DNA from 3 places in the Bacillus sp. N5-665 genome. Region 2 is predicted to be linked to each of the others. Evidence: predicted binding sites of a transcription regulator. Region 2 holds the regulator's gene; each other region holds the start of a gene.
What was found. Region 2 encodes Rex, which represses fermentation and respiration genes when NADH is low (regulators of the CRP and FNR family bind a similar motif). Its sites were predicted from a motif close to TTGTGAAATATTTCACAA; they were not measured.
Positions count from the first base shown of each region.

Region 1: the regulator Rex is predicted to act here: its motif matches at 6,547-6,564, upstream of MNO09_RS04310 (DUF1641 domain-containing protein).
Region 3: the regulator Rex is predicted to act here: its motif matches at 5,267-5,284, upstream of MNO09_RS05330 (L-lactate dehydrogenase).

Region 1 covers NZ_CP093325.1:411,371-421,394, reverse strand. The annotation lists gene MNO09_RS04335 (putative mucin/carbohydrate-binding domain-containing protein) at 1-1,807, opposite strand, end outside; gene MNO09_RS04330 (thioester domain-containing protein) at 2,378-3,307, opposite strand; gene pgoN (glyoxal/methylglyoxal reductase) at 3,432-4,271, opposite strand; gene MNO09_RS04320 (MFS transporter) at 4,287-5,450, opposite strand; gene MNO09_RS04315 (winged helix-turn-helix transcriptional regulator) at 5,846-6,193, shown strand; gene MNO09_RS04310 (DUF1641 domain-containing protein) at 6,624-7,064, shown strand; gene MNO09_RS04305 (NAD(P)/FAD-dependent oxidoreductase) at 7,109-8,287, shown strand; gene tyrS (tyrosine--tRNA ligase) at 8,484-9,743, opposite strand; T-box leader at 9,796-10,011, opposite strand.
Region 2 covers NZ_CP093325.1:5,257,052-5,267,075, reverse strand. The annotation lists gene MNO09_RS29465 (ABC-F family ATP-binding cassette domain-containing protein) at 165-2,099, opposite strand; gene MNO09_RS29460 (redox-sensing transcriptional repressor Rex) at 2,287-2,916, shown strand; gene MNO09_RS29455 (YdiK family protein) at 2,946-3,137, opposite strand; gene MNO09_RS29450 (CPBP family intramembrane glutamic endopeptidase) at 3,134-3,883, opposite strand; gene groES (co-chaperone GroES) at 4,285-4,569, shown strand; gene groL (chaperonin GroEL) at 4,608-6,242, shown strand; purine riboswitch at 6,383-6,484, shown strand; gene guaA (glutamine-hydrolyzing GMP synthase) at 6,650-8,188, shown strand; purine riboswitch at 8,343-8,444, shown strand; gene MNO09_RS29430 (NCS2 family permease) at 8,573-9,898, shown strand.
Region 3 covers NZ_CP093325.1:580,764-590,787, reverse strand. The annotation lists gene glgB (1,4-alpha-glucan branching protein GlgB) at 1-1,618, opposite strand, end outside; gene MNO09_RS05340 (RNA-guided endonuclease TnpB family protein) at 2,125-3,279, opposite strand; partial or broken gene MNO09_RS05335 (hypothetical protein) at 3,458-3,670, shown strand; gene MNO09_RS05330 (L-lactate dehydrogenase) at 4,206-5,150, opposite strand; gene MNO09_RS05325 (DUF4179 domain-containing protein) at 5,675-6,703, opposite strand; gene MNO09_RS05320 (sigma-70 family RNA polymerase sigma factor) at 6,696-7,226, opposite strand; tRNA gene MNO09_RS05315 (tRNA-Glu) at 7,436-7,507, opposite strand; tRNA gene MNO09_RS05310 (tRNA-Ser) at 7,513-7,603, opposite strand; tRNA gene MNO09_RS05305 (tRNA-Asn) at 7,610-7,684, opposite strand; tRNA gene MNO09_RS05300 (tRNA-Ile) at 7,692-7,768, opposite strand; tRNA gene MNO09_RS05295 (tRNA-Gly) at 7,779-7,849, opposite strand; tRNA gene MNO09_RS05290 (tRNA-Lys) at 7,863-7,938, opposite strand; tRNA gene MNO09_RS05285 (tRNA-Thr) at 7,949-8,024, opposite strand; tRNA gene MNO09_RS05280 (tRNA-Phe) at 8,039-8,114, opposite strand; tRNA gene MNO09_RS05275 (tRNA-Asp) at 8,128-8,203, opposite strand; tRNA gene MNO09_RS05270 (tRNA-Met) at 8,207-8,283, opposite strand; tRNA gene MNO09_RS05265 (tRNA-Ser) at 8,311-8,403, opposite strand; tRNA gene MNO09_RS05260 (tRNA-Ile) at 8,421-8,497, opposite strand; tRNA gene MNO09_RS05255 (tRNA-Met) at 8,502-8,578, opposite strand; tRNA gene MNO09_RS05250 (tRNA-Ala) at 8,599-8,671, opposite strand; tRNA gene MNO09_RS05245 (tRNA-Pro) at 8,686-8,759, opposite strand; tRNA gene MNO09_RS05240 (tRNA-Arg) at 8,770-8,843, opposite strand; tRNA gene MNO09_RS05235 (tRNA-Leu) at 8,847-8,935, opposite strand; tRNA gene MNO09_RS05230 (tRNA-Gly) at 8,952-9,026, opposite strand; tRNA gene MNO09_RS05225 (tRNA-Leu) at 9,056-9,136, opposite strand; tRNA gene MNO09_RS05220 (tRNA-His) at 9,160-9,235, opposite strand; tRNA gene MNO09_RS05215 (tRNA-Thr) at 9,246-9,321, opposite strand; tRNA gene MNO09_RS05210 (tRNA-Val) at 9,326-9,401, opposite strand; rRNA gene rrf (5S ribosomal RNA) at 9,406-9,521, opposite strand; rRNA gene MNO09_RS05200 (23S ribosomal RNA) at 9,623-10,024, opposite strand, start outside.

The sequences.
Region 1 (10,024 bases), 670 kb from region 2:
GCGCAGCAATTTTTTTTGAACTTTCTTGTCCCTCTACAGAAATATTTTTCTTTTCATTACCTTCTTTATCGTATACTGTAATCTCTACATATTTTTCATTTTTAAATCGCTGATGCAATGCATTACCCTCGAAAACAACATCAATTTTCTTTTCATTATGAAGAAGTGCTATAACAGAATTCACTTCATCACCAAAACCTTTAATTACCATAGTATCCCCATAACGAGCATTCATTGGAACAGGAATTAAATTTTTATTCCCTTTCTCGTCTCCAATTTCTACTAATACTTCCTGTTTTCCATTCTCTAATCTAGGCCAAATAATCTTACCTGTTACTTTTACATTCTCACCTAGATTTTGAACCAGTTGACTTGCTAAATTCTCATCAAAATCCGTACCTACTACAAGGTCTTGCTCCACATTAAATGCTTCACCATATGGAACTTCATATGGCGTAACTTGTTTTTCACGAATATCGTTACTATCTGTTGCTTTCCATATTTCTTTTTCTAATTTAGGTAAATTTAATTTCTCTATTTTTTCTCTAGTCTCATCATTTGGAGTTAATCCCCACTCCTCAAAGAAAGGAACTAAATTTTGCCCCGCCACTTTTGATGTCATATAAATAAACATTTGCTTTTTCTCTTCATCAGAAGTAGGCATTTCCTCTTCAGATAACAAACGATAAGCTTGATGCAATGTAGGATAAAAATGTTCTCCATACACTACATTTAATTGCCAAAACATTGTAAGCGGATCGAACTTATCAATTATTCTTTCTTCTATAGGTCTTTCTAAATACTCAAATGATTTTTTATAATGATCCCCCATGTCTAGTTTATTCCCTAATGCTTTTTGTACTGCTAAAGAATAAATGTTAACTGTTACTTCCCCAACAGCATCCCAGTCCCAAGGCCTTTGTTGATGTAAATGTCCAACTTCATGCCATGGTCCCCAACCATCCTTTTCAAGTACTTCTAAATCCAATACTCTATTCATTACTTTTGGGATATATGCTGTACGATAATCTGTTGCGAACATATAATCATCTTCATCAGGCTTCCGTTCTTCAACAAACTGAACGTAATGATTTGGAGATTTCGCGACTCCAATACCGTCCTCAGATAATCCTGCTACTGCATTTTCCAGACGAATAATCTTATCGTGTAATTTCATTAGCTTTGTTGGATCTGTACCGTTCATATGATTTTGAACAGCATTATAACTCGCAGTAATTAAACTTCTCTCACCTTTTAATTCAACTGCATAAGGATCCTTATATTTCTTCAACATTTCATCAAAATCTTTTTTCGTATGCTTACCTAAAATAAACAAAGGAAAATGGCTACCACCATTCGTAACAGAAGCTATTACTTCCCCTTCTTTATTCATATTATAAAAATATAAAATACCACCATTCGGCGATGAAATAACATTTTTTCCCGGTTTTAAATCAAACTTTTCAGGTTCTTTTTCATCATATGATCTTGTTCCAATAAAAGCTTGAATAGACTGCGTTCCTTTTATTTCAATTGCAATCTCTTCATTTTCCTTTGCATAAATTCCAGTTGGTTCATTAGCAGAAAGATGAAAACTTACTTTTAAACGGTTTGTTTCCGCTTCTAAATCCCCTTTTCCAGGCAAATGAAACGTCCTTTGCTCAAATTTGTTCTCTTCCAAACTCCCACCTTTAACATCTTCCAAAGGCGCCGCATATCCTTTCGATGCTTCAAAAGCTACTGGCGATAATAATGTAGATATACATATTCCAGCCACTAATACCCTACTACTCTGTTTCTTCGACATAATCTGTATCCCCTGTTCCTTTATTTAGAGAAACTATCCTATATATTCATTTAATAAATAATCCTATTATTTTTATAAAAACATTTAACGAATAGACTAACACCTCGCACACCTACATCATTTACTACCGCATTCCTTTCAATGTATTCGCTTTATTACATTGTAAAAATTTTTATGTACTGTATCCTCCTCACTTCCCTCTACTTGTGATGAGTTCTCTGTCTACATAAAAAGAGAATAGTAAAAGATTTTTAGTCTTGTCATCTATACATGTATAAATACAAATAACAATAGGAACTTACATTTCCTTCATATATGACCATCTATAGGTAGTTTTTCCAACTGAATTTTACACGCTTTCTACACGGTTTGATAGCCTTTTCAATCGGAATAATGTTACAATTCCGTGAATATAATCTATTAATTGTAACGTTTGAATTTTAATATATTTATATTATTTCTAAATAGAGTTTAAACTGTATAAACAGTAATTTCATCCCACATTTAATTTTCCTAATATAATTTTATCATTCATATAAAAAAGCACTGGCAAACGCCAATGCTTTTTCTTTATCTCTTTTGATTCGGTTTATGCGGTTCATTTGGAGTGTGTGGTTTATTATTATCATGACCATTTGTTGTTTTCCAACTTACCGCTAACTCCGGACTTGTTTTTTCCTCACTACGCTCAAGTAATACAACCGCATTTTGAATTGTTGGTGTGCCTTTATGCGCAATTCCTTGTAATTTCGTTAAATTCCCTGATACTTTAAAACTAAACCCACCAGCTGGTGTTTGTTTCGGAATTAAGATGCGGAACTTTTCTCCTACATTGAATTCCGTTTTTGCTTCGCCCTTTTCATTTACAAATTTCGCGCCTTCTGGTGCACCTGTTGCTTGCACTTTATACGTTCCGCTTTTCGCATTTGTTTCTACTGTATATAAACCTGTTTCAAAGAAATCATTTTTCAACACTGCTTGTTGCTCTTCTGACGGCACGACACTCATCGTAATTTCTTGTAATTCTTCACTAGCGCTTGCCTTTGCAACGATATCTTTCGTTACCTTTTCTACATTTTTATTTCGAAAATCTAAATCATTAATATCGATTTGTTTTAATGCATTCCATACTGCAAGCTGCGTTGCATAATGCGCTTCTCTCCAATCAGAAACACCTAATTCTTGTGGGCTCTTTTGTGGATATCCATTTAATAGTACACGATACACATTAATATCCACTTTCCCCATTTCCGGTAAATCTTGACCGCTTGGAGATTTCAAATCTACATTTAAGCAAAAGGCAATTTTACCATCTGCCGTTTTAATAAGCTCTGTTCGAATTGGTTTCTTCTTTGACCTACTATAACTCCAATCCATTTCATACTTTGTATGATCCATAACTTCCGCGAATGCTTGTTGAAGTGGAAATAATAAGTTCGCAAATACAAATAAAACACTCAAAAAAGCGGCCATTAGCTTGAAAGATCTTTTTATATTCATGTTTACAACCCCTTATGAAATAACAAATTTTCTTCTGTTTATTATTTAGTTAGAAACTTTTTTTATGCATAAACAAAACAAAAAAGAGTGCAAACTGTTTGCACTCTTTCTCTCCACTATAAGTTTAGAAATCAAAGTTATCAGGATCTGGACCAACACGATGATTTTCATTTAACGCATCGATTTTCTCCATATCTTCTTTCGTTAATTCAAAGTTAAACACATCAGCGTTTGCAATGATACGGTGTTCTTTCGTTGATTTCGGAATTGTGATTACTCCATTTTGAAGATCCCAACGTAAAATAACTTGAGCTGTCGTTTTACCGTGTTTCTCAGCAATTGCTTGTAATGTTTCGTTATCTAATAATTGACCTTGCATTAATGGTGACCATGCTTCCATTTGAATACCTTGTTCTTTACAGAAAGCTTGTAATTCTTTTTGTGTCAAACGAGGGTGGTATTCTACTTGGTTAATCATTGGCTTGATTTCCGCATCTTTCATTACATCTTGTAAGTGATGAACTTGGAAGTTACTTACGCCAATTGCACGTACGCGTTCTTCTTTATAAAGTGTTTCTAATGCTCTCCACGTATCTTTGTATTTCCCTTCTACAGGCCAATGAACAAGATATAAATCTAAATAATCTAGCTCTAATTTTTTTAAGCTCTCTTCATATGCAGCAAGTGTCGTTTCATATCCTTGATCTGCATTCCACACTTTTGAAGTAATAAATAAATCTTCTCGAGAAATCCCTGCTTCTTTTATACCAGCGCGAATTCCTTCTCCTACAGCTTTCTCGTTTCCATAAATCGCAGCTGTATCGATACTGCGGTATCCTGCTTTAATCGCCGATTTTACTGCTTCTACAAGTTCTGGTCCATCTTCTACTTTAAATACACCTAAACCGAACCAAGGCATTTCTACACCGTTATGCAATGTTGTTGTACTTTGTAAATTTTTCATTATATTTTCTCTCCCTTACTTCACTTGATCTCTTTTTTCTAATGTCATACTCCACGCTGTTAAAATAACAGCACCTACTACCATAATGCCTCCTACCCAGGCCGTATGAATTAACCCTAACGAGTTCGTTACAATACCGCCCAAGTAAGCACCAAGAGCAATTCCTGCGTTAAATGCTGCAATGTTAATCGCTGATGCCACATCAACAGCACTTGGAACAAATCTCTCAGCCAAGATAACGACATACACTTGTAGCCCTGGAACATTCATAAACGCAAATAGTCCCATAAAAATAATTGTGATGAGTCCAGCGACTTTAAATGGTGCTGTAAATGTTAAAACAAATAATACAATCGCTTGAATAAAGAACATGTAAAATAATGCTCGAATCGGATTATGATTTGATAATTTTCCGCCAACCATATTCCCAATCGCAATTGCAATTCCGTACACTAACAAAATAATTGTAACGGTACTTGATTTAAATCCTGTTACTTCTTGTAATAGCGGAGATAAATACGTAAATGTTACGAATGTCCCCCCGTACCCTAATGCAGTAATAGTAAATACAAGTAATAGTCTTCCATTCGTAATCAGTTTGAATTGATCACGAAATGATACGGATGTACCTTTTTTCAAGTTAGACGGAATCAGCATACTGTTAGCGATTAAGGCAACGATTCCAATTGCCACAATTACCATAAACGATGCTCTCCAACCAAATTGTTGACCGATAAATGTTCCAATCGGTACACCTGTAATGGTCGCAACAGTTAAACCAGTAAACATAAATGCAATTGCACTTGCACGTTTATTCTCTGGTACAAGCGCAGCCGCAATTGTGGATCCTATCGACATAAAAACACCATGCGCAAACGCAGATACAACCCTCGCGATAAGTAACACAGTAAAACTTGTTGCCACTGCCGCAATTCCATTACCAATAATGAAAATAGTCATAATCCACATTAATAACGTCTTTCGCGACATACTAGCTGTTAACGACGTTAATACTGGGGCACCAAACGCTACTCCTAATGCATATAAAGAAACGGTTAAACCCGCTGTTGTAACAGAAACATGTAAATCCTCTGAAATAGATGGTAATAAACCGACACTAATAAATTCGGTTGTACCAATTCCAAACGCACTAATTGCTAGTGCTAATAAAGCAAACATACTTCTTCGATTCGTCTGTACTGCCGAAGAAGATACTGTATATGAATTCAATTGAACTCCTCCTTAATGCGAGAAATCCAATCATAATAGTATGATAAAAAGGCCTTTTTATCTTCTACAAACATAACTTTACTGCTGATATATGCTATTATGAATGGCTTCACTCTTTTTTTGAAGAACGCACTTTAAAGTACGATAGGTACCAAAAAGTAACATAGGCACTTTTTAGTACCGTACTACTCATTTCCCTCTTACATATGCTATTATGGAACATATTCAACATGATAAAAAGTACGTACTTTAAAGTGCTATAGGTACTTTTTAGTAACATTTAAATTATTTAGCTTCTTTTGTTGGAGAACTGAAATCTATATTCATCAAAGGAGATTTTTTATATGAAGAAATATAATATTCCCGTTGAAGCGACTTTAGAGGTTATCGGCGGAAAATGGAAAGTCGTTATTCTTTGCCACTTAACGAAAGGTACAAAGAGAACGAGTGAATTAAAACGTCTCATGCCTGGTATTACACAAAAGATGTTAACACAGCAATTACGCGAATTAGAAGAAGACGGAGTTATTCAAAGAAAGGTATACAATCAAGTACCACCGAAAGTAGAATATTCTCTTACAGACTACGGTTGGTCTTTAGAATCCATTCTTGATTCTCTTTGTACTTGGGGCGAATGCCACCTTGAAAAAAGCGGTAACACATCGATGCTAATTACAGAAGGTGAACAATAAAAAAAGGAAAAAATGAACATAAATTTGTCCATTTTTTCCTTTTTTTATTTATATATACGTACATTTCCTACCTTATCAAAATAATTTATGCGCTTTCACGCCTTGTCAGTACTACGTTATACGCTTAATATCAAATAATTAGGAATCATTTTTATGTTAACATAGGTGTATATAGTATATAATATAGGATATATATTATATACACTTTCCGATAAAGGAACTTTCCATTATGCGGACAAGCCATGTATCGGACAGTTCATAAATAATAGGTAGGACATTATGGTTTTGGATTTATGATTTCAGCTTACTTGCTGGCATAAATTTAAAGGCATTTTATTGTGCTTTGTGAAACTTTGTATAAAGTTTCGCAAACGTTTACTATCTTACCTATCAAAAATAAGAGTATTGCTATCGTAAAGGAGAATTGGAGATGCCAGAAACTATGACTCAAACAAAGCCAGAACAAGAAACTGTACAAATTTCTGCTAGCCAAGGACAACTTGATGTACTTGATCAGTTGTTAAAACCTGAGGTACAAGAATCATTAACAACACTAGTAGAACAGCTTCCAAAATTAACTGAGCTTGTTAATATTTTAACTAAGTCTTATGACTTCGCTCAAACTGTTGCTACTGATGAAGTATTAAAAAGCGACACTGTTAGTGCAATCACAGAGCTTGTAGAACCTGTAAAAGATACAGTGAAAGGCATGGCTGCAACTGCTATCGAAGCGAAAGATCGTGCTGACGAAAGCAACGAAGTTATCGGCCTGTTCGGTCTATTAAAATTACTAAAAGACCCACAAGCACAAAAAATGTTCCGCTTTGTGAACGCATACCTTCAAATTAGTGCAGAACGTAACAATAAATAATTTAACTTATAACAACAATTAGTAAAGACGGGGGATATCATACTATGTCAAAACAAATTGTCATCTTAGGCGCTGGTTATGGCGGTCTTCTTGCCGCTTTAAACGTACGTAAATATTACAGCAAATCAGAAGCACAAGTTACAGTGATTAACCAATACCCAACACACCAAATCATCACTGAACTACACCGCCTTGCAGCTGGTAACGTTGCTGAGCAAGCAATTGCAATGCCACTTACAAAGCTTTTCAAAGGTAAAGACATCGATCTTAAAATCGCAACAGTTGAGTCATTCTCAGTTGATAGCAAAGAAATTAAACTAGCTGGTGGCACTACTTTATCTTACGATGCACTTGTAGTTGCTTTAGGAAGTAAAACTGCTTACTTCGGTATTCCAGGACTAGAAGAAAACAGCATGGTATTAAAATCTGCTGCTGATGCAAACAAAATCTACAAACACGTTGAAGACCGTATTCGTGAATACGCGAAAACGAAAAACGAAGCTGATGCTACAATCGTAATCGGCGGTGGCGGATTAACTGGCGTTGAGCTAGTTGGTGAGCTTGCTGACATTATGCCTAAACTTGCAAAAAGCCACGGCGTAAATCCAAAAGAAGTTAAACTTCTTCTTGTTGAAGCAGGTCCAAAAATCCTTCCAGTATTACCAGACCACTTAATCGAACGTGCAACTACTAGCCTAGAAGCACGCGGTGTTACATTCTTAACAGGTCTTCCTGTAACAAACGTTGCTGGCAATGAAATCGACTTAAAAGACGGTCAAAAACTTGTTGCTAACACATTCGTTTGGACAGGCGGCGTACAAGGTAACCCATTAATCGGTGAATCAGGTCTTGAAGTAAACCGTGGCCGTGCAACAGTTGATGCATACCTACAATCTACTTCTCACAAAGACGTATTCGTTGCTGGAGACAGCGCTGTTGTCTTCTCTCCAGACGGTCGTCCATACCCACCAACTGCACAAATCGCTTGGCAAATGGGTGAGTTAATTGGATACAACTTATACGCAGCACTAGAAGGCAAAGCTTTCGAAGAGTTCGCACCTATTAACTCTGGAACACTTGCTAGTCTAGGACGTAAAGATGCTGTTGCTACAATTGGAGCAAGCAATACTCCACTTAAAGGCTTACCAGCATCATTAATGAAAGAAGCAAGTAACGTTCGTTACTTATCACACATTAAAGGTCTATTCAGCTTAGCTTACTAATCTGAATATAAGCCCGAATCATGCCCGACATGGTTCGGGCTATTTTTATCCGTAATGTTCTCTACTTACTTATATTCGGCAAAGAATTACTATAACCCTTTTTAATTATCTAAATATACTGACTTTTTTGCATCGAAATTTTGTATATGAAAAGAGTGAAAGCATCTTTCTTACTTCCACCCTTCCACAAAAATTATTATCCCAATTTCACTAAGCTGTAGTTCTTCTTCCCTTTACGAATAATAATAAATCGTCCATCAAATGAATTTTCTACAGTAACATCTGTACCCACATCCATTACTTTTTCACCATTCATCGAAATAGCTCCATTATTAATATCTTCACGTGCTTGTCGTCTAGATGGTTCAATCCCTAAATCAACTAGCCATTCTACGATGTTTTTCGTCTCTTTTGCAGACTGGAATGTTGGCATCTCTTTAAAGCCTTGTTCAATTTCATCGGCTGTTAACGATTTAATATCTCCGCTAAATAACGCTGCTGTAATTTTCACAGCTTGCAAGAATGCCTCTTCTCCATGAACGAATTTCGTCATTTCTTCCGCTAATACTTTTTGCGCTTCACGTTTATGAGGCTCTGTTTCTACCTTCGTTGCCAATTCATCGATGCGCTCTTTCGTTAAGAACGTAAAGTATTTCAAGTATTTCACTACATCACGGTCATCTGTATTCACCCAGAACTGGTAAAATTCAAATGGTGTTGTTTTTTCAGGATCAAGCCAAACTGCACCACCTGCTGATTTACCGAACTTCGTACCATCTGATTTCAGTAATAACGGAATCGTTAATCCAAATACTTTCGCTTCGTGCCCTTCTAACTTACGAATTAAATCTAAACCACTCGTAATATTTCCCCATTGGTCACTACCACCAATTTGCAGTTGAACATCTTCTTTCGTGTATAAATGATGGAAGTCCATCGCTTGCAAAATTTGGTACGTAAATTCTGTGAAAGAAATTCCTGTATCTAAACGACTTGCTACAATGTCCTTCGCTAACATGCTATTAATGCTAAAGTTTTTCCCGTAATCACGTAAAAACTCGATAATGCTTATTTCATGTGTCCAGTCGTAGTTATTTACCATCTTCACTTCGCTATTTCCACCAAAATCAAATAGCTTTTTCATTTGCGCTGTTAACGCATCCACATTATGCTGAACTACTTCTAACGTTTGAAGTTGACGTTCTGATTGACGTCCGCTCGGATCACCAATTGTTCCTGTTGCCCCACCAATTAAAATAACTGGATGATGGCCAGCTAACTGGAATCTCTTCATCATCATAAACGGAATCAAATGTCCAATATGCATACTATCACCAGTCGGATCAACTCCGCAGTATAGTGAAATCTTTTTCTCTTCTACTAGCTTACGTAAACCTTCTTCATCAGTCTGTTGATTCACAGCGCCGCGCCATTCTAATTCATCAATAATATTCATCTTTTGTCATCCCCTCTATTTTTTTGAAAACAAAAAGTCCCTATGTCTATGACATAGGGACGATTATTCACCGTGTTACCACCCAGTTTGTATAAATAGCATAGCTACTCATACCACTCTTAGCAATAATATCGATTGCCAATCCGCTTAGCATTACCTAAGATACTCCAGAGTGTAATTCGCAAGTTTGTTTGTGCTAGGTTCCAGCAACCCCTAGCTCTCTCGTTAACAGTGACAAACTGCTACTGGGCTCTTTCAACGTATATTATTTGTTAAATTAT
Region 2 (10,024 bases):
AACATTTTGAAATGTGCCCTTATTATAGGGGCGAGCCAACATTGTCAAACTTTGTCGGTAAATCGGTATGTCGTGTCGAATCGTTTATACCCCAGCTAGAAGATAAAAAGGATGTCGCATAGTCAAAAATCCCGACTTATGAGACATCCTTCTTATTCATACTCTTATAAATGTAATTCTTCCCATTCTGCCATACAAGCATCAAGTTGCTCTTGTAGTGTTTGCTTTTTCGTTGTAATTTCACTAGCCTTTTCATAATCTGCGTATATTTCTGGTAAGCAAAGTTGATCTTCTAACGTAGCAATTTCTTCTTCAAATTCTACAATATTTTGTTCTAGCTCCTCAATTTTTCGAGTGCGTTGACGTTCTAATTGTTTACGCTCTTTTTCTTCGAGATAATTTAATTTTTCTTGAGCTACAGTTTTTTGAACAGGTGCTTGGTTTTCTTGCTGTTCTTGTTGTTCAAATGCTGCACGTTCAATCATTTCATTTTTCTTCTCCACATAGTAATCGTAATCGCCTAAATACTCTTGTGCACCTTCTGTTGACAACTCAACAACGGTCGTCGTTACACGATTAATAAAGTAGCGGTCATGTGAAACAAATAGAAGGGTGCCTGGATAATCAATTAAAGCATTCTCCAAAATTTCTTTACTATTTAAATCAAGATGGTTCGTAGGTTCATCGAGAATTAATAAATTCGATTTTTGCATCATAAGTTTTGCAAGAGCTAATCGAGCTTTTTGTCCACCACTAAGAGAAGATACTGGTTTTAGTACATCATCCCCTGTGAATAAGAAGTTACCTAATATCGTGCGAATTTCTTTTTCGGGCTGCAGTGGATATTCATCCCATAACTCATTTAAAACTCGCTTAGAAGATGTTAAGTTTGCTTGTTCTTGATCATAATAACCAACAGATACATTGGATCCGAAAGAAACATCACCATTTAATAGTGGTAACTTATTCACAAGTGATTTTAATAATGTGGATTTCCCAATTCCGTTTGGACCAACTAAAGCAACGCTATCCCCGCGAGTTAAGCGCATAGTTACATGTTCAATAATCGGATCATCATCATAGCCGATAGTTGCATCCTTTACTTGTAAAACATCATTTCCACTTTGTTTTTCGATATCGAAGTGGAAGGATGCTGACTTAGAATCACCTAAAGGTCTAGTCAATAATTCCATTCTATCTAATTGTTTACGACGGCTTTGAGCACGTTTTGTCGTAGATGCGCGAGCTATATTTTTTTGAACGAAATCCTCAAGCTTAGCGATTTCATCTTGTTGTTTTTCATAACGTTTCATGTCTTGCTCGTATAATGCTGATTTCAAGTCTAAATATTTACTGTAGTTACCAACAAATCGTCTGCTTTCTTTATTCGAAATTTCATATACTTGTGTAACGAGTTTATCTAAGAAATAACGGTCATGAGAAACGATTAGTATTGCGCCAGGATAGCCTTGTAAATATTGTTCAAGCCATGTTAATGTTTCGATGTCTAAATGGTTTGTAGGCTCGTCCAAAATAAGTAGGTCTGGTTTCGTTAATAATAATTTACCGAGAGCTAATCGTGTTTTTTGTCCACCACTTAATGTAGAAATCGTCGTCTGGTGCGTTTCAACTGGGAAGCCAAGACCACTTAAAATCGAGCGAATATCTGCTTCATATTGATATCCACCTTGATCTTTATAATCTAATTGCAATTGGTCATAATCAGCTAATAATCTTTCATATGTAGCCTCGTTTGAAAAGTTTTCTTCTTTTCCCATCTCTTGCTCTAGCCTTCGAAGTTTTGTCTCCATTTGCTGCAAGTGTGTAAAGACGGTTAACATTTCATCCCAAATTGTTAAAGATGTTTCTAACCCGGTATTTTGAGCTAAATATCCGATTGAGACATCTTTCGGTTTTATAATTTCGCCACCATCATGAGATAGCTCACCAGCTATTATTTTTAATAATGTAGATTTTCCGGCCCCATTTCGTCCGACTAATGCGATACGATCTTTCGTTTGAACTTCTAATTTTATGTTTGCAAGAATCGTTTCTGCACCGTATAATTTCGTAAGCGCGTTTACTTGTAATAAAATCAATGTTTTCACCTCAAATAATTTCTTAACTTTGCCATGTTTATATTTCTCAATCATACTAAAAATAGTGTATAGTTTAAAATAAAGAGAGAATACTTCTTCTCTTTATTATACAGGGAAATTCATGAGTGCTAAACTTCTGTATTTGATTCAAGTATATGAATAAAGATAGGAAGAGAGGAGAGGTTATATGGATCAGCAAAAAATTCCACAGGCCACTGCCAAACGATTGCCTCTATACTATCGATTTATCCAAAACTTATCTCTTTCTGGTAAGCAACGTGTTTCATCAGCCGAATTGAGCGAAGCGGTAAAAGTTGATTCCGCAACGATTCGAAGAGATTTTTCATATTTTGGAGCGTTAGGGAAAAAAGGTTATGGATATAACGTAAATTATTTATTATCATTTTTCCGTGAAACACTCGACCAAGATGATATAACACGTGTAGCACTTATTGGAGTAGGTAATTTAGGGACCGCTTTCTTACATTATAATTTCACGAAAAACAATAATACAAAAATTGAAATGGCGTTTGATGTTAGTGAAGAGAAAGTCGGGACAGAAATCGGGGGCATTCCTGTATATCATTTAGATGAATTAGAAGAACGTTTATCAACTGATATACAAGTGGCAATATTAACAGTACCCGCTACAGTAGCACAATCTGTAGCAGATAGATTGGCAGAAACGAACGTGCATGGTATTTTAAATTTCACACCAGCGCGCTTAAATGTGTCAGATAATATAAGAATTCACCATATTGATTTAGCGGTAGAGTTACAAACACTTGTTTACTTTTTAAAGAATTATCCACAATAAAACGCAGAGGAAGCGACCTCTGCGTTTTATTATTGTTTTTTCTTTGTGAATTTAACTAAGATAAGGCGAAGTGCCAAATTAAAATCAATTGTTGCCATAACTGCAAATAGTATTGTCCACATATTCCAGATTGTATCTGTTACGTTCGTAATGGCGAAGCGTGTAAAGATACATCCTAGAAGGAAGTACAATGCAGCCATGAACAATGGTGAGTTCCTCATACTAAAAATCCTCCGATAAAGCCTTGCATTTTTTCAGCTTCTTTAATCATTTCTTGAATTTGTTCATTGCTCATTAAAACTTGAGCAACTGCAACTAATGTATTCATTGCAACATGAGCCGCGATAGGGACGATAATACGCTTCGTTTTTACATATAAAAAGGCGAATACGAGTCCCATAGAAGTGTATACCAATAAGTGAGTGAAATCAAAATGAATTGCTGCGAATACAAGAGAACTAATGATAGCAGCAATAAAGAAGTTAAACTTCTTATAAAGTGTACCAAATAAAATTTTTCTAAATACGATTTCTTCCAAAATAGGTCCTATTATAGAGATAACGATAAGGAACCAAGGTGTCGTTCTTGCGATATCCATAAGTCTTGCTGTATTTTCTGATCCAGGTTTAATTCCTAATACACGCATTTCTATCATACCGGCAATACTTTGTGAGAAAAATGCTAGGAAGAACCCAATAAAAATCCAACCAATCGTAGCTGGAACAGTAGAGCGCATTGTATCTAAACGTCTGTCACGAATATCTGTTCTAAGTAACCAAAGTACGATACATAATGCAATAAAGAAGCTAATGATTGCCCAGTGGCCAGTTATGAGTTGAAATTTCTCTTCTCTAGTAAATCCTCTGTTATCATAAAGTCCAGTTTTCAGCAGAAGTGGTAATCCAGCAATGGATGATAACTGCATTAAAATGTATGTAACGATAACCCACCAATATTGTTTTTTCAAATGGTTTAACCATCCTTTCTAACTCTAGTGTATGAGATAAGGTAGGATAACATGTAAGTATGCTACCTACGATATAAACTTCACTTAAATTATGTTTTTTTCGTAAATCCTTATTTGAAATTATAATAGAAGACAGGAGAAAGTTGTGTGTATAGCGAAAACAACTTAGGGTGTCCTTTCATATTGTAACATACGAGTAGTGGAAACAACGATTCATATAGTAAAGGTAGAAGAAGAGGGACTCTATATAGAAAAGTGTATAGCTTAATTTGCGAAAAAATTATGATTTTTTTACTTGCAAAAGAAATTGAGATTATTTATTATTATAAGTGTGTTAGCACTCGGGTGACTTGAGTGCTAATAAATAAAATTTACATAACAAAATGAGGAGGTTATTGTTCATGCTAAAGCCATTAGGTGATCGCGTTGTAATTGAGCTTGTTCAAGCAGAAGAAAAAACAGCAAGTGGTATTGTATTACCAGACACTGCAAAAGAAAAACCACAAGAGGGTAAAGTTATTGCAGTAGGTACTGGTCGAGTGCTTGAAAATGGTGAGCGTGTTGCTTTAGAGGTAGCTGCAGGTGATCTTATCATCTTCTCAAAATATGCAGGTACTGAAGTAAAATACGAAGGTACTGACTACTTGATTTTACGTGAAAGTGACATTTTAGCAGTTATTGGTTAATTATATAAATCTTAAAAAATTCAAGGGGGTCAATTATTATGGCAAAAGATATTAAATTTAGTGAAGAAGCACGTCGTTCGATGCTTCGCGGTGTCGACACTCTTGCAAACGCAGTTAAAGTAACGCTTGGACCAAAAGGTCGTAACGTTGTACTTGAGAAAAAATTCGGTTCACCACTTATTACAAATGACGGTGTAACAATCGCAAAAGAAATCGAATTAGAAGATGCATTCGAAAACATGGGTGCAAAATTAGTAGCAGAAGTTGCTAGCAAAACAAATGATGTAGCTGGTGACGGAACGACAACTGCAACTGTATTAGCACAAGCAATGATTCGTGAAGGTCTTAAAAACGTAACAGCTGGTGCGAACCCAATGGGTCTTCGTAAAGGTATCGAAAAAGCTGTTACTGCTGCAATTGCAGAATTAAAAGAGATTTCTAAACCAATCGAAGGTAAATCTTCTATCGCACAAGTAGCTGCTATTTCTGCAGCTGACGAAGAAGTAGGTCAATTAATCGCTGAAGCAATGGAGCGCGTTGGTAACGACGGCGTTATTACTTTAGAAGAATCTAAAGGATTTACAACAGAATTAGACGTAGTAGAAGGTATGCAATTTGATCGTGGATATGCATCTCCTTACATGATTACTGATTCTGACAAAATGGAAGCAGTTCTTGATAACCCATACATCTTAATTACTGATAAGAAGATTTCTAACATCCAAGAAATCTTACCAGTATTAGAGCAAGTGGTACAACAAGGTAAACCACTTCTTATCATCGCTGAAGATGTAGAAGGCGAAGCTTTAGCTACATTAGTAGTGAACAAACTTCGTGGTACATTCAATGTAGTAGCTGTTAAAGCTCCTGGATTTGGTGACCGTCGTAAAGCAATGCTAGAAGATATCGCAATCTTAACTGGTGGCGAAGTAATCACTGAAGAATTAGGTCGTGACTTAAAATCTGCTACAGTTGAATCTTTAGGACGTGCTGGTAAAATCGTTGTAACGAAAGAAAACACAACTGTAGTTGAAGGTATCGGAAATTCACAACAAATCGAAGCTCGTATCGGTCAAATCCGTGCGCAATTAGAAGAAACTACTTCTGAATTCGATCGTGAAAAATTACAAGAGCGTCTTGCAAAACTTGCAGGTGGCGTAGCGGTAATTAAAGTAGGTGCAGCAACTGAAACTGAGTTAAAAGAGCGCAAACTTCGTATTGAAGATGCACTTAACTCAACTCGTGCAGCAGTAGAAGAAGGTATCGTTGCAGGTGGTGGTACTTCACTTATGAACGTATACACGAAAGTAGCTTCTATCGTAGCTGAAGGCGACGAAGCAACAGGTATCAACATCGTACTTCGTGCATTAGAAGAGCCAGTTCGTCAAATCGCAATCAACGCTGGTCTAGAAGGATCTGTAGTTGTAGAGCGTCTAAAAGGCGAAAAAGTAGGCGTTGGTTTCAACGCAGCTACTGGCGAGTGGGTTAACATGCTTGAAACTGGTATCGTAGATCCAGCTAAAGTAACTCGCTCTGCACTTCAAAACGCAGCATCTGTTGCAGCTATGTTCTTAACGACTGAAGCTGTAGTAGCTGACAAGCCAGAACCAAATGCACCAGCAATGCCTGACATGGGCGGCATGGGCATGGGCGGTATGGGCGGAATGATGTAATTCCGTTTGCTCGAAAAACATCCATTTCTATATAGAAATGGATGTTTTTTTTATGTTTTTTAGAAAAGGAAATGAATTTCTGTAGAATTTTGTCGCTTTCTCTCTTGACCATACGGATACTTCATTGTTAGAATCTAGGAAGATAATATAAAACAATCCTTCATATATCCTCGATGATATGGTTTGAGAGTCTCTACCGGGTTACCGTAAACAACCTGACTATGAAGGCAGTGCGTCTTATATTTATAAAGAGCGGAAGACTATCTTTCTTTATAAAGCCAGACCCCTGCCTTTTCTTTGTTATGAGACTAGAGGCGGAGGACTGGCTTTTTTTATTATATTAGTAATGCTTTTTGCCAAATTGGTGAAAATATTTATATACGAGAACTAACGTTGGGGTGATTATTTTGAAGAAGCAGCATGATACAATTATCGTTTTAGATTTTGGGAGTCAGTACAATCAGTTAATAGCACGTCGAATTCGTGAGTTCGGTGTATACAGTGAACTTCATCCACATACAATTACTGCAGAAGAAATTAAAGCAATGAATCCAAAAGGGATTATCTTCTCTGGTGGACCAAATAGTGTATACGGTGAAGGCGCATTACATTGTGATGAAAAAATCTTTGAACTAGGATTACCGATCTTCGGTATTTGTTACGGTATGCAGCTTATGACGCAACACTTCGGTGGGAAAGTAGAACGTGCAAACCACCGTGAGTACGGAAAAGCTGTTCTTAAAGTAGAGAACGAATCAAAATTATATGCGAACCTTCCAGAAGAGCAAGTTGTATGGATGAGCCATGGTGACTTAGTAACTGGTTTACCTGAAGGATTCGTAGTAGATGCAACAAGTGAGTCTTGTCCAATTGCTGGTATGAGCAATGAAGAGCAAAACTTATACGGTGTACAATTCCACCCAGAAGTACGTCACTCTGAGCACGGTAACGATTTAATTAAAAACTTCGTATTCGGCGCATGTGGTTGTTCTGAAGGATGGAACATGGAGAACTTTATCGAAGTAGAATTAGAGAAAATCCGTGAAACTGTTGGAGACAAAAAAGTACTATGCGCACTTAGCGGCGGTGTAGACTCTTCTGTTGTAGCAGTATTAATTCATAAAGCAATCGGCGATCAATTAACATGTATTTTCGTTGACCACGGCTTACTTCGCAAAGGTGAAGCAGAAGGCGTTATGAAAACATTCAGCGAAGGCTTCCACATGAATGTTATTAAAGTGGATGCACAAGAACGCTTCATGAACAAGTTAAAAGGTGTAGAAGATCCAGAGCAAAAACGTAAAATCATCGGTAATGAATTCATTTACGTATTTGATGATGAAGCTTCTAAATTACAAGGTATGGACTTCCTAGCACAAGGTACACTTTATACAGATATCGTTGAGAGTGGTACAGCGACTGCACAAACAATTAAATCTCACCATAACGTTGGTGGTCTTCCAGAAGACATGCAGTTCAAATTAATCGAGCCTTTAAACACGTTATTTAAAGATGAAGTACGTGTATTAGGATCAGAATTAGGAATTCCTGATGAAATCGTATGGCGTCAACCATTCCCAGGCCCTGGTCTTGGTATTCGTGTATTAGGTGAAATCACAGAAGAGAAATTAGAAATCGTTCGTGAATCTGATGCGATTTTACGTGAAGAAATTATTAAAGCAGGCTTAGACCGTGAAGTTTGGCAATACTTCACTGCGCTTCCTGGTATGCGTAGCGTAGGTGTTATGGGTGACGAGCGTACTTACGATTACACAGTAGGTATCCGCGCAGTAACATCTATCGACGGTATGACAGCTGACTGGGCACGTATCCCTTGGGACGTATTAGAGAAAATTTCTGTACGTATCGTAAACGAAGTAAAACACGTTAACCGTATCGTGTATGATATAACAAGTAAGCCACCAGCAACTATTGAGTGGGAATAGTATTATAAAAAAAGATCCATCTAGTGCTCATGCATAGATGGATCTTTTGTATTTCTACTCTTAATACGAACAAAAGTATAAAATTTTATAAAAACGTTCGCTTTTAAATTGACAAAACTACTTCATCGAGTTAATATGAGTATGTAATTCAAACGAAAAGTGAATATTATGCCGTCGTATAATATCGGGGATATGGCCCGAAAGTTTCTACCTAGCTACCGTAAATGGCTTGACTACGAGGCGTTTAGATAAAGATGAGGGGAAACTTGTCTTTATTCATAGAACGCTTCCACGTATATGCAATGGAAGCCTTTTTTATTTTTAATAGATAAAAGAGGGCTAGGGAGATTACGGCGAGTAATCATATAACGGGGGAAACGTAAGATGAAACGCTATTTTCAGTTTGATGAACTCGGTACAAATTATAAAACAGAGTTCATAGCGGGTTTAACGACATTTTTATCTATGGCTTATGTATTATTTGTCAATCCTGCTACGCTGTCACTTGGAAATGTTAAAGGGTTACCAGCAGGTACAGGAATGGATCCAGGTGCAGTATTCGTTGCTACAGCATTAGCAGCGGCGATTGGTTCGTTAATTATGGGGATCTTCGCGAAGTATCCGATTGCTTTGGCGCCGGGGATGGGAATTAACGCGTTCTTTGCTTATACGGCAGTGTTAACGATGGGTATTCCGTGGCAAACAGCAATTGCTGGAACATTAATGTCAGGTATTATCTTTATTATTCTTACAGCTTCAGGTATTCGTGAAAAAATCATTAATGCAATTCCAACAGAGTTAAAGTTTGCAGTAGCGGCAGGTATCGGATTGTTCATTGCTTTCCTTGGATTCCAAAATGCCGGAATTATCGTGAAAAATGATGCTGTTCTTGTTGGGTTGGGGGATTTAACAAAGGGCACAACGTTACTAGCAATCTTCGGGGTTGTTACGACAATCATCTTCATGATTAAGAAAATAAATGGTGCAGTTTTCTACGGTATGATTCTTACAGCAATCTTAGGAGTAGCGACAGGATTAATTGATACTCCGAAAGCGGTAGTGGGAGCAATACCGAGTCTAGAACCAACGTTCGGTGTGGCGTTAACTCACTTCGGAGATATTTTCACTGTTCAAATGGTGATTGTTATTATAACGTTCTTCTTCATCGATTTCTTTGATACAGCAGGTACACTTGTAGCGGTTGCGAATCAAGCTGGATTAATGAAGAACAATAAATTACCACGTGCAGGAAAAGCATTATTTGCAGATGCGATTGCAACTGTAATCGGTGCAATCTTAGGTACATCAACAACAACGTCTTACATTGAATCTTCTGCTGGGGTAGCAGCGGGTGGACGTTCTGGATTTACAGCAGTTGTAACAGCAGGATTCTTCTTGCTGGCACTATTCTTCTCGCCATTATTAAGCGTTGTAACACCAGCTGTAACAGCGCCAGCATTAATTATTGTAGGGATCTTGATGGTTTCATCTTTAGGCGAAATTGATTGGAAGAAATTCGAGATTGCAGTACCAGCATTCTTTACAATCATTTCAATGCCACTTACGTATAGTATTGCGACAGGGATTGCAATCGGGTTTATCTTCTATCCAATTACAATGGTAGTAAGTGGTCGTCGTAAAGAGATTCATCCAATTATGTATGTTATGGGAGTTTTATTCGTACTATATTTCATCTACGTTCGTAAATAAAAGGGGTTTTTTGAAAGGTCTAGACTTAAGGGGAGTCTAGACCTTTTTTGCGTCTTCAGAAAATCTTAAGGATTTCCGAGCGTTTTTCTTCAGAAGTTTTCCTATAATAGAAGTTAGGGATTAAAA
Region 3 (10,024 bases), 840 kb from region 2:
GTTTATCCCCTTGGCGGATAAACGAGAAAATACTTTGCTCATGATTATTAGCATCTATCCACTGAAATCCTTCAGGTGAATGATCAAGCTGCCAAAGTGGTTTGGAGCGCTTATACAATGCTATGAGCTCTTTAAAGTAATCATGCATATAACGATGCATTTCAAAATCATGTAAATTCCAATCTAAATCTTCAAGGTCTTTCCACTCATCAAACTGCCCGAATTCTCCACCCATAAAGAGTAATTTCTTACCTGGATGAGTAAAGAAATATCCATATAATAAACGAAGTTGAGCAAACTTATCCCAGTAATCTCCTGGCATTTTATTTAATAACGACTTTTTCCCATGAACGACTTCATCATGAGAAAGCGGTAATATGAAATTTTCAGAGTAAGCATATATTAAAGAGAACGTCATTTTCTCATGAATATACTTCCTATACTCAGGCGCACACTCCATATATTTCAGCACATCATTCATCCAGCCCATATTCCATTTGTAATTGAACCCAAGCCCACCTTCATACGTTGGAGCTGTTACAAGTGGCCAAGCTGTTGAATCTTCTGCTGTCATAAGAAAATCTTCATCTTCTGCAAACACCGCTTCATTTAACTCTCGTAAAAATGAAACAGCGTACTCATTACTTTGCTCTTGTCCTTCTTTATTCCAGTACAGCATATTCGCAACTGCATCCACCCTGAAACCGTCAATGTGGAAATACTTCATCCAAAATAACGCATTTGAAATTAAGAAATTACGTACTTCCCTCTTCCCTAAATCAAAATTAACAGTTCCCCATACTAGGTTTTCTTGTACATCTATATCTTTATATTCATAAGTCGGTGTCCCATCAAACAAATATAAACCGTGAGCATCTTTACAAAAATGCCCCGGCACCCAATCTAAAATGACACCGATTCCATATTTATGACATTCATCGACAAAATACATCAAATCATGTGGCGTGCCGAATCTACTTGTCGCTGCATAATATCCCGTCCCTTGATATCCCCAAGAACGATCATATGGATGCTCAACAAGCGGCATAATTTCAATATGTGTAAATTGATGTTCCACCACATACGGAATGAGCTCCTCGGCCATTTCTCTATAAGAATATAGAGCGCCATCTTCTTTCTTTTTCCAAGAGCCGAAATGTAATTCATAAACTGTCATCGCTTCTTTATAAATCGATTTTTTCTTTCTCTTACGAATCCAGTTTTTATCATTCCATTCATATCCCTCTATATCAAAAACTACAGATGCCGTATTTGGTCTTACTTCTGCATATACTGCGTAAGGATCTGCTTTTAAAATAACGTCACCATCCATCGTTTCAATCGCATACTTATAAATCTCATTCTCTTCAATATGCGGTACAAACAAGGACCAAATCCCCTCTTCTGTCACTTGTAGCATCTTATGTTGCTCATAATCCCATTCATTAAAATCTCCAACAACACTCATTGCTTTCGCATGAGGAGCCCATACTGTGAATCGTACACCTCGCATCCCATCTTCCGTCACAATATGTGCCCCAAAGATGTTATAACTGTCATAGTACTTTTCTGTATGAAACTCATCTCGTTTCACTTCTTCACAATTTATTACATCCAATATGTTCACCTCACTAAGATGACAGAAATTTTTTACTCTTTATCATTTCTGCGAAAAACTGAAATATCCTTGTTATTTTTTAAAAAATATTCGTTTTTTTCTTTAATTTCGCTTAAAATATTCAAATTTACTGTGTAAAATATCGAATTTTGACGAATATTCATTGTAAACGTTTCATTTCCTACAAGTCTTTCATCCTATTATTTATTTCTCAACCTTTATTTCATTAGATTTATCCTATTTTACTCGCTATTTATCACTTAAAATCGCAACAAAATAATCTGTCATAAAAAAATGTTTCTCAACATTTTTTGTCACAATTTATTTGAAATGGAAAATTCATAAGCATATACTTGTTCTCAATAAAGAACTACGAACTGTCGCAAATATAATTCATACTGAAACACTATGTTTACTCTATCCATGCTCCAGGCGAAAGTTTGATAAAAAATTAAATTAGGGGGCTTCTCGGTTAGTCGCTACTTTTGATAGCTAACGAATTTGTCCTAGGACAGCCGAGCTAACACCCTTGTTCCAAAGGTATTTACGCTATCGCTAGCTAATAGGCGTATGGCTTCTCTTTTAATATTAATAGCTGCGTTATAGTCGCGACTTATTGTTAGTCCACAAGAACACTCATACGTGCGTTCAGATAGTAGCATATCTTTTCTGTTTCCACAATTACTACACATCTTTGTAGAAGGAAACCACCCATCTACTTTTACAAGCTGTTTTCCTTGTTCTTGTAGCTTATATGCTAAAAATGTCGTGAACATCCTCCAACCGTTATCTGCTACACTCTTACCAAAGCGAAGTGCTCGTGACATTCCTTTCATATGTAAGTCTTCGATTGCTACAACATCAAAGTTCTTAGCTAATTCTTTAGACTTATGATGAAGGAAATTTTTACGTTGATTGGCGACTTTTTCATGCAACTTCGCTACACAAATGCGCTGTTTATTCCAGCGCACTGAGCCTTTCACACGTCTTGCTAATACTCGTTGTGCCTTTGCTAATCGATTCAGCATCTGACGATAAAAGCGAGGATAATTGGCTTTCTCATCTTCGCTACTCACATACAATTCGGCCATTGCGAAGTCTAATCCAACTACACTTTCTACTTCTTTCTGAACAATTTCCTTTTCATATTCAGTTAAAACAGACACATAATACTTACCAGTTGATGTCAGCGAAATCGTGCATGATTTAATGATATGGTTTTGCGGTATCTCTCTATGTTGTTTCAATCGCACTAATTTCAATTTCGGTAGTTTGATATAACCATGAAATAACATAATATTTCCGTTTACTCTATTTGTTGTATAGGATTTTCTACTCTTTTTACTTTTGAATGTAGGAAAATCACTTTGACCACTAAAAAAATTCTTATACGCAGTTTGCAAGTTTAATTGAGCGTTAGCCAATGCTAATGAATCGACTTCTTTCAACCATTCATACTTCACCTTGTATTTCGCAGGAGTAGGGAATTTTTGTTTCTTTAGTTCTTCCTTGTTCTCTTTGTATTTTTCGTATACTTTTTTCCGTTCAGCTAGCATTTTGTTATATACAAAGCGTACACACCCAAAAGTTTTACGTATCAGATTTGCTTGTTCTTCTGTTGGATACAGACGAAATTTGTACGCCTTATTATGCTTTGTCATATTAATTCATCTCACTTTTCGCCTTGATTTCCCATAAACTGTTTTACTTTATCTACGGCGAGCCACCAAAGGTGATAACACAACATGAACACTGAGTTACTATTATTTAATTTCATGGTTATACCAAAAGTCTCCTCTTATAAGGCTGATTATATCAGAGGCAAAATAAATAGGAAAACTAAATCAAACCGAAATTATCGCTAGCAACTATGGTAAAAAAGGAGTATCTGTAAAAGGCGGCGATCTTAATAACGACGGCATTGTCGATGAAAAAGACATTCGCTTCGTTGAAAAGAACTTCTTGAAAAAAGGTCCAGGTGCATCTAAATCACAAACACCTGTTGAAAAATCAAAAAGCGGTACACTAGCAGATATTTTAAAGAAATTATGATTAACGCCTAAAAAATAATAATAAAGAGCACTCTATATAAAGTAGAGTGCTCTTTTCTATAAACGACCCTTATCCAGCAAAAGGGGGTATATTGGGGATATACAAGGGAAAACGGAAAAGGAATTTATAGTGAACTACTCGCCACTTAGCAAAGCTTGAAGTGGGAGCTTCTCAGTTCCACGACGAAAGTAACCTTTCGTCTCCCTGAGCGTTACTTCGGGGCGTTCCACCCCTAGATGTCCAACGATTGGACGCTCTCTTTATACGGTTGATATTTTACGCAGGAACCGAATGGCTTGGTTTTCGCACGCTATTTTCTTCCTGCAACCTTCTATATCAAGTTATCAAAGAACTTCATATAGCTAGTTTATCAAAAGTTTTTGGCTATGCCAAACCGAAATTCATCTCCCACCTATCACTGGGCTATCGCCCTTCACGCGCCTCTGGAAAGAGAATTCTTTCGGTAAATCCTTTAAATTATATAAAAACTCAGAGGTAGGAAGCAGTTTCCCGCCTCTGAATTATTTAGCAATTATTATAGTACTGGTGCCATTGTTTCTTTTAATACTTTTACAGAATGAGCGAATTTCGCTTTTTCATCTTCATTTAGCTCAAGTTCTACGATCTCACGTACACCTTCGCGGTTAATAACAGCTGGAACACCTACGAAAGCATCTTTCTCACCATATTGTCCTTCAAGATATGCAGATACAGTTAATACGCTGTTCTCGTTGCTTAAGATTGCTTTAGTTACACGAAGTAGTGACATACCGATTCCGTAGTAAGTTGCACCTTTACGCTCGATGATATGGTAAGCTGCATCACGTACGTTTTCGAAGATTTTATCTAAGTCTTCTTGTTTGTACTGTTCGTTGTTAGCTAAGATTGTTTCTAGTTTTTGTACACCGATAGTAGCATGGCTCCATACTGGAAGTTCAGTGTCACCGTGTTCACCAACGATGTAAGCATGAACGTTACGTGGATCTACATCTAAGTAGTCACCTAACATGTAACGGAAACGAGCAGAGTCTAAAGTAGTACCAGAACCGATTACGCGCTCTTTTGGTAGACCAGATTCTTTCCAAGTTACGTAAGTTAAAATATCTACTGGGTTAGTTGCGATTAAGAAGATTCCATCGAATCCGCTATCCATAATACCGCGAACGATTTGTTTAAAGATTTTTGTGTTTTTCTCAACTAAATCTAAACGAGTTTCACCTGGCTTTTGTGGTAATCCAGCAGTGATAACTACTAAATCTGCATCTTTACAATCTGCATAGCTACCGCTCCAAACTTTTGTTGGTGATGGAGAGAATGGTACCGCATGGCTTAAGTCCATTGCTTCCCCTTCTGCTTTTGCTTCATTAACATCTACAAGTACGAATTCTTCAGCTACACCTTGGTTGATCATTGAGTAAGCGTAACTACAACCTACAGCTCCTGTTCCTACTAATACTACACGATTGATACCTTTTTTCATGTTAATTTCCCCTCTCTATTGTTCACATCTATTTTTTTATGATTGTTTAAGTAATTAATTAAAATACTAATTTAATGTTGTTTAACTTCTTTACATTCATATTGTAGCACGTATTATTGTGAATTACTTCACAAATTATGACCTATTTGTGAACTTTTTCACATAGAGTGTAAAGTTATTAAATCAAGTATGAAATCAATCTCAATGGAGGCGTTTTCTTTAGATTGTGAAAAGGTTTTTTTGGTAATTGAAATTATATCAGCGATTTTCGGAATATATCAACCGCAACTCCAAATATATCAGCGATTTTTACAATATATCGACTTACCGACAAAACTCGACAATGATAGCAGCATAAAAACGCCACCATTTCTGTATACTTCTACAAAAAGAATAGCGTCTTTTGATTATATAGATACAAATTTCTCTTAGCTGGATAGCGATATTTTTTCCATACACGTCAAATTAACATACCATCACTTATTAACAGTCAATAGACATGGGAACCTAACAAGTCTCTTCAATTATCGTAGCAACACAGTCGTTTTCAAATCTTCAGCACCTCCATTTTTTAATGTAGCATTTAGACCACTAAGATACGTAGGTTCAATTGTTAAGGATTTTGGAGGATTATCCATTGGTGGAAGAGCTAAAACAATATGGTGTCCGTATAGTCCCGTGCTACCAACTTGCAAGCTGACTCCTTCGTAGATTCTTCCTTCATCATCAGTGACAGTATAATCGAGTGCTGGCCAGCTATCATTAGCTTCCATTTCTTTTGGATAATCAAAGGTCAAATCAATCCTCGTTGAAAGTGACGAAAAGGTTACTTGATCTACTATTAATGCATACAGATTATCTTTCGTTAATGTTTTTATATTAGGAGTGAATTTACGAATCTCACTTTCAACTTTTGTAAGAGGAAATGCTACGTTCCATGTTCCTATTTGTCCAAATAAATCTTTCCCATGGACGGAAACATCAATTTTATCACCAAATTCACCGTAATTAGCCAGAGTAAATTCATGCTGCTCAATAATAGTGTTTTGTCCTTTTGACTTCTGTGAAGTAGAACCAATTGCAGCTCTAACTTCTTTCCCATTAATGGTTACATAACTAAATCCAGCTTTCTCTTCATTACTTTTGGAAATAGGGTTTTCTCCTTTGTATTCCACCGTGACCACTAAACGTCCACCATCGTAAACAGCCTCTTTCACATTCATCGTTAAACCACTATGGTTATCTTGTCTCTCAATTGATGTAGCAAGCTCATCCTTTTCAATTTTATCAGAAGCAATATCATTAAATTGTGCATAAATGGAGCCTATAACTGGAACACTCGATAATGTCTTTGCCATAGTAGGAGAAATGAATCCAGAACCTAAGAGAGAAACACATATTCCACAAGCAACAAGACTAGAATACTTCATTGTATTTTTTCTACGGTATTGATTTTTCTTAGCTTGAAGCACGGCTGTTTTTTCTCTTTGAATTAACCTATCTTCTGGTATAGGAATATCATTGATATGGTGATTAAATTCTTCTTTATTCATAACTATATCCCTCCTTTAAAATGGGGCGTAAGGCTTGCTTTGCTCGATGTAATTGAGATTTTACGGTTCCTTCTGGAGAATTAAGAATCTCAGCAACTTCCTTAATAGATAAATCGTGATAATACCTTAATACAATAATAGTTTTGTAAGTAGGATCTAAGAAATTAAATGCCTCGATTAAATCCAACGATTGCTCTAATTTATTCATGCTCTCTTCTGCACATAAATTAGAAAACATTTCATCATTCGCAAGAAATTGTCTAGAGGATTTTCTTACAAAATCAATGGATTTAAAAACAAGAATTTTAGTAATCCAACTTTGAAATTTCTCCGGCTTTTTTAACTTTCTCAATGAAAGATATGCTTCATAAATTGTTTCTTGGTATATATCCAGTGCATCTTGTTCATTTCTTACATAAGAATAAGCTGTTCGATATAGTTTTGGGCGAACAAAAGTAATAAGTTGTTCAAATGCTTGATCATTTCCTCTTGTCGCTTGTTTTACTAGATAGGCTATGTCCATTTTTATTTCTTCCTCCCTTTACTAATATAGTCGAATGAGAGAATAAAAAGGTTGCAAAAATAAGTGTATATATAAATCTCCTACAACTTATTGCAATGATTACTATCAAGCACTAATGCCACAAGAAATCCATAAAAAAAAGCAGACTATCAAAAGTCCACTTTTACACAACAAAAAAGAGATAGCAGATTATGCTATCTCTTTTAGTATGACCCGTACGGGATTCGAACCCGTGTTACCGCCGTGAAAGGGCGGTGTCTTAACCACTTGACCAACGGGCCAATTCTGGCAGAGAAGAAGGGATTCGAACCCTCGCACCGCGTTCGCGATCTACTCCCTTAGCAGGGGAGCCCCTTGAGCCACTTGGGTACTTCTCTATAATATGGCTCCGCAGGTAGGACTCGAACCTACGACCGATCGGTTAACAGCCGATAGCTCTACCACTGAGCTACTGCGGAATAATTATGGTGGGCCTAAATGGACTCGAACCATCGACCTCACGCTTATCAGGCGTGCGCTCTAACCAGCTGAGCTATAGGCCCATAATTGAAAAGCGGGTGAAGAGAATCGAACTCTCGACCAGAGCTTGGAAGGCTCTTGTTTTACCACTAAACTACACCCGCATTAAATTGTAAATGGTGAGCCATGAAGGATTCGAACCTTCGACCCTCTGATTAAAAGTCAGATGCTCTACCAACTGAGCTAATGGCTCATTTTGAAAGTGGTGCCGACTAGAGGACTTGAACCCCCAACCTACTGATTACAAGTCAGTTGCTCTACCAGTTGAGCTAAGTCGGCTTGCGACTTCAAAATGGTGGCTCGGGACGGAATCGAACCGCCGACACGAGGATTTTCAGTCCTCTGCTCTACCGACTGAGCTACCGAGCCTTTATGTAAAAAATGGCGGTCCCGACCGGGGTCGAACCGGCGATCTCCTGCGTGACAGGCAGGCATGTTAACCACTACACCACGGGACCATTTGGTTGCGGGGACAGGATTTGAACCTGCGACCTTCGGGTTATGAGCCCGACGAGCTACCGTGCTGCTCCACCCCGCGATGATAAAATATTTAATTTAGAAAAAATGGAGGAGGTAGAGGGATTCGAACCCCCGCGCGACTCTCGCCGCCTGTCGGTTTTCAAGACCGATCCCTTCAGCCGAACTTGGGTATACCTCCGAGATATAAAGCTTTAGTGGTGGACCTTGTAGGACTCGAACCTACGACCGGACGGTTATGAGCCGTCTGCTCTAACCAGCTGAGCTAAAGGTCCTTTATGGTAGCGGCGGAGGGGATCGAACCCCCGACCTCACGGGTATGAACCGTACGCTCTAGCCAGCTGAGCTACACCGCCATAAAAGATATTAAAATAAGTGGAGCCTAGCGGGATCGAACCGCTGACCTCCTGCGTGCAAGGCAGGCGCTCTCCCAGCTGAGCTAAGGCCCCGTGTTTTTGGAAAATCGGGAAGACAGGATTTGAACCTGCGACCCCCTGGTCCCAAACCAGGTGCTCTACCAAGCTGAGCCACTTCCCGTTAATAAAAGCGCGCCCGAGAGGAGTCGAACCCCTAACCTCTTGATCCGTAGTCAAACGCTCTATCCAATTGAGCTACGGGCGCATATGGTGCCGAGGGCGGGGGTCGAACCCGCACGGTGGTCACCCACCGCAGGATTTTAAGTCCTGTGCGTCTGCCTGTTCCGCCACCCCGGCATGTCATATTGAAAATTGGAGCGGAAGACGGGATTCGAACCCGCGACCCCAACCTTGGCAAGGTTGTATTCTACCACTGAACTACTTCCGCAAGACATGTATGAGTTATTTTATTAAAAGTGCGGGTGAAGGGAGTCGAACCCCCACGCCAAAGGCGCTAGATCCTAAGTCTAGTGCGTCTGCCAATTCCGCCACACCCGCATATTAATTATTCAAAGAAAAAATGGGGCGACTGATGGGAATCGAACCCACGAATGCCGGAGCCACAATCCGGTGCGTTAACCACTTCGCCACAACCGCCATGATTTTCTGGTGCCGACTAGAGGACTTGAACCCCCAACCTACTGATTACAAGTCAGTTGCTCTACCAATTGAGCTAAGTCGGCTAAATGGTGGAGGATGACGGGATCGAACCGCCGACCCCCTGCTTGTAAGGCAGGTGCTCTCCCAGCTGAGCTAATCCTCCATTTGCCTGGCAACGTCCTACTCTCACAGGGACAAGGTCCCAACTACCATCGGCGCTAGAGAGCTTAACTTCCGTGTTCGGTATGGGAACGGGTGTGACCTCTCTGCCATCATTACCAGACTGTATTCATTTAAGACAAGAATCATTATAACTTATTTAACTTTTAAAGTCAACAAGTTTTTTATATTCTTTCAAAACTAGATAACATTGCTTCATATTATATGGTTAAGTCCTCGATCTATTAGTATTCGTCAGCTCCACATGTCACCATGCTTCCACCTCGAACCTATCAACCTGATCATCTTTCAGGGATCTTACTAGCTTACGCTATGGGAAATCTCATCTTGAGGGGGGCTTCATGCTTAGATGCTTTCAGCACTTATCCCTTCCGCACATAGCTACCCAGCTATGCCCTTGGCAGAACAACTGGTACACCAGCGGTGCGTCCATCCCGGTCCTCTCGTACTAAGGACAGCTCCTCTCAAATTTCCTACGCCCACGACGGATAGGGACCGAACTGTCTCACGACGTTCTGAACCCAGCTCGCGTACCGCTTTAATGGGCGAACAGCCCAACCCTTGGGACCGACTACAGCCCCAGGATGCGATGAGCCGACATCGAGG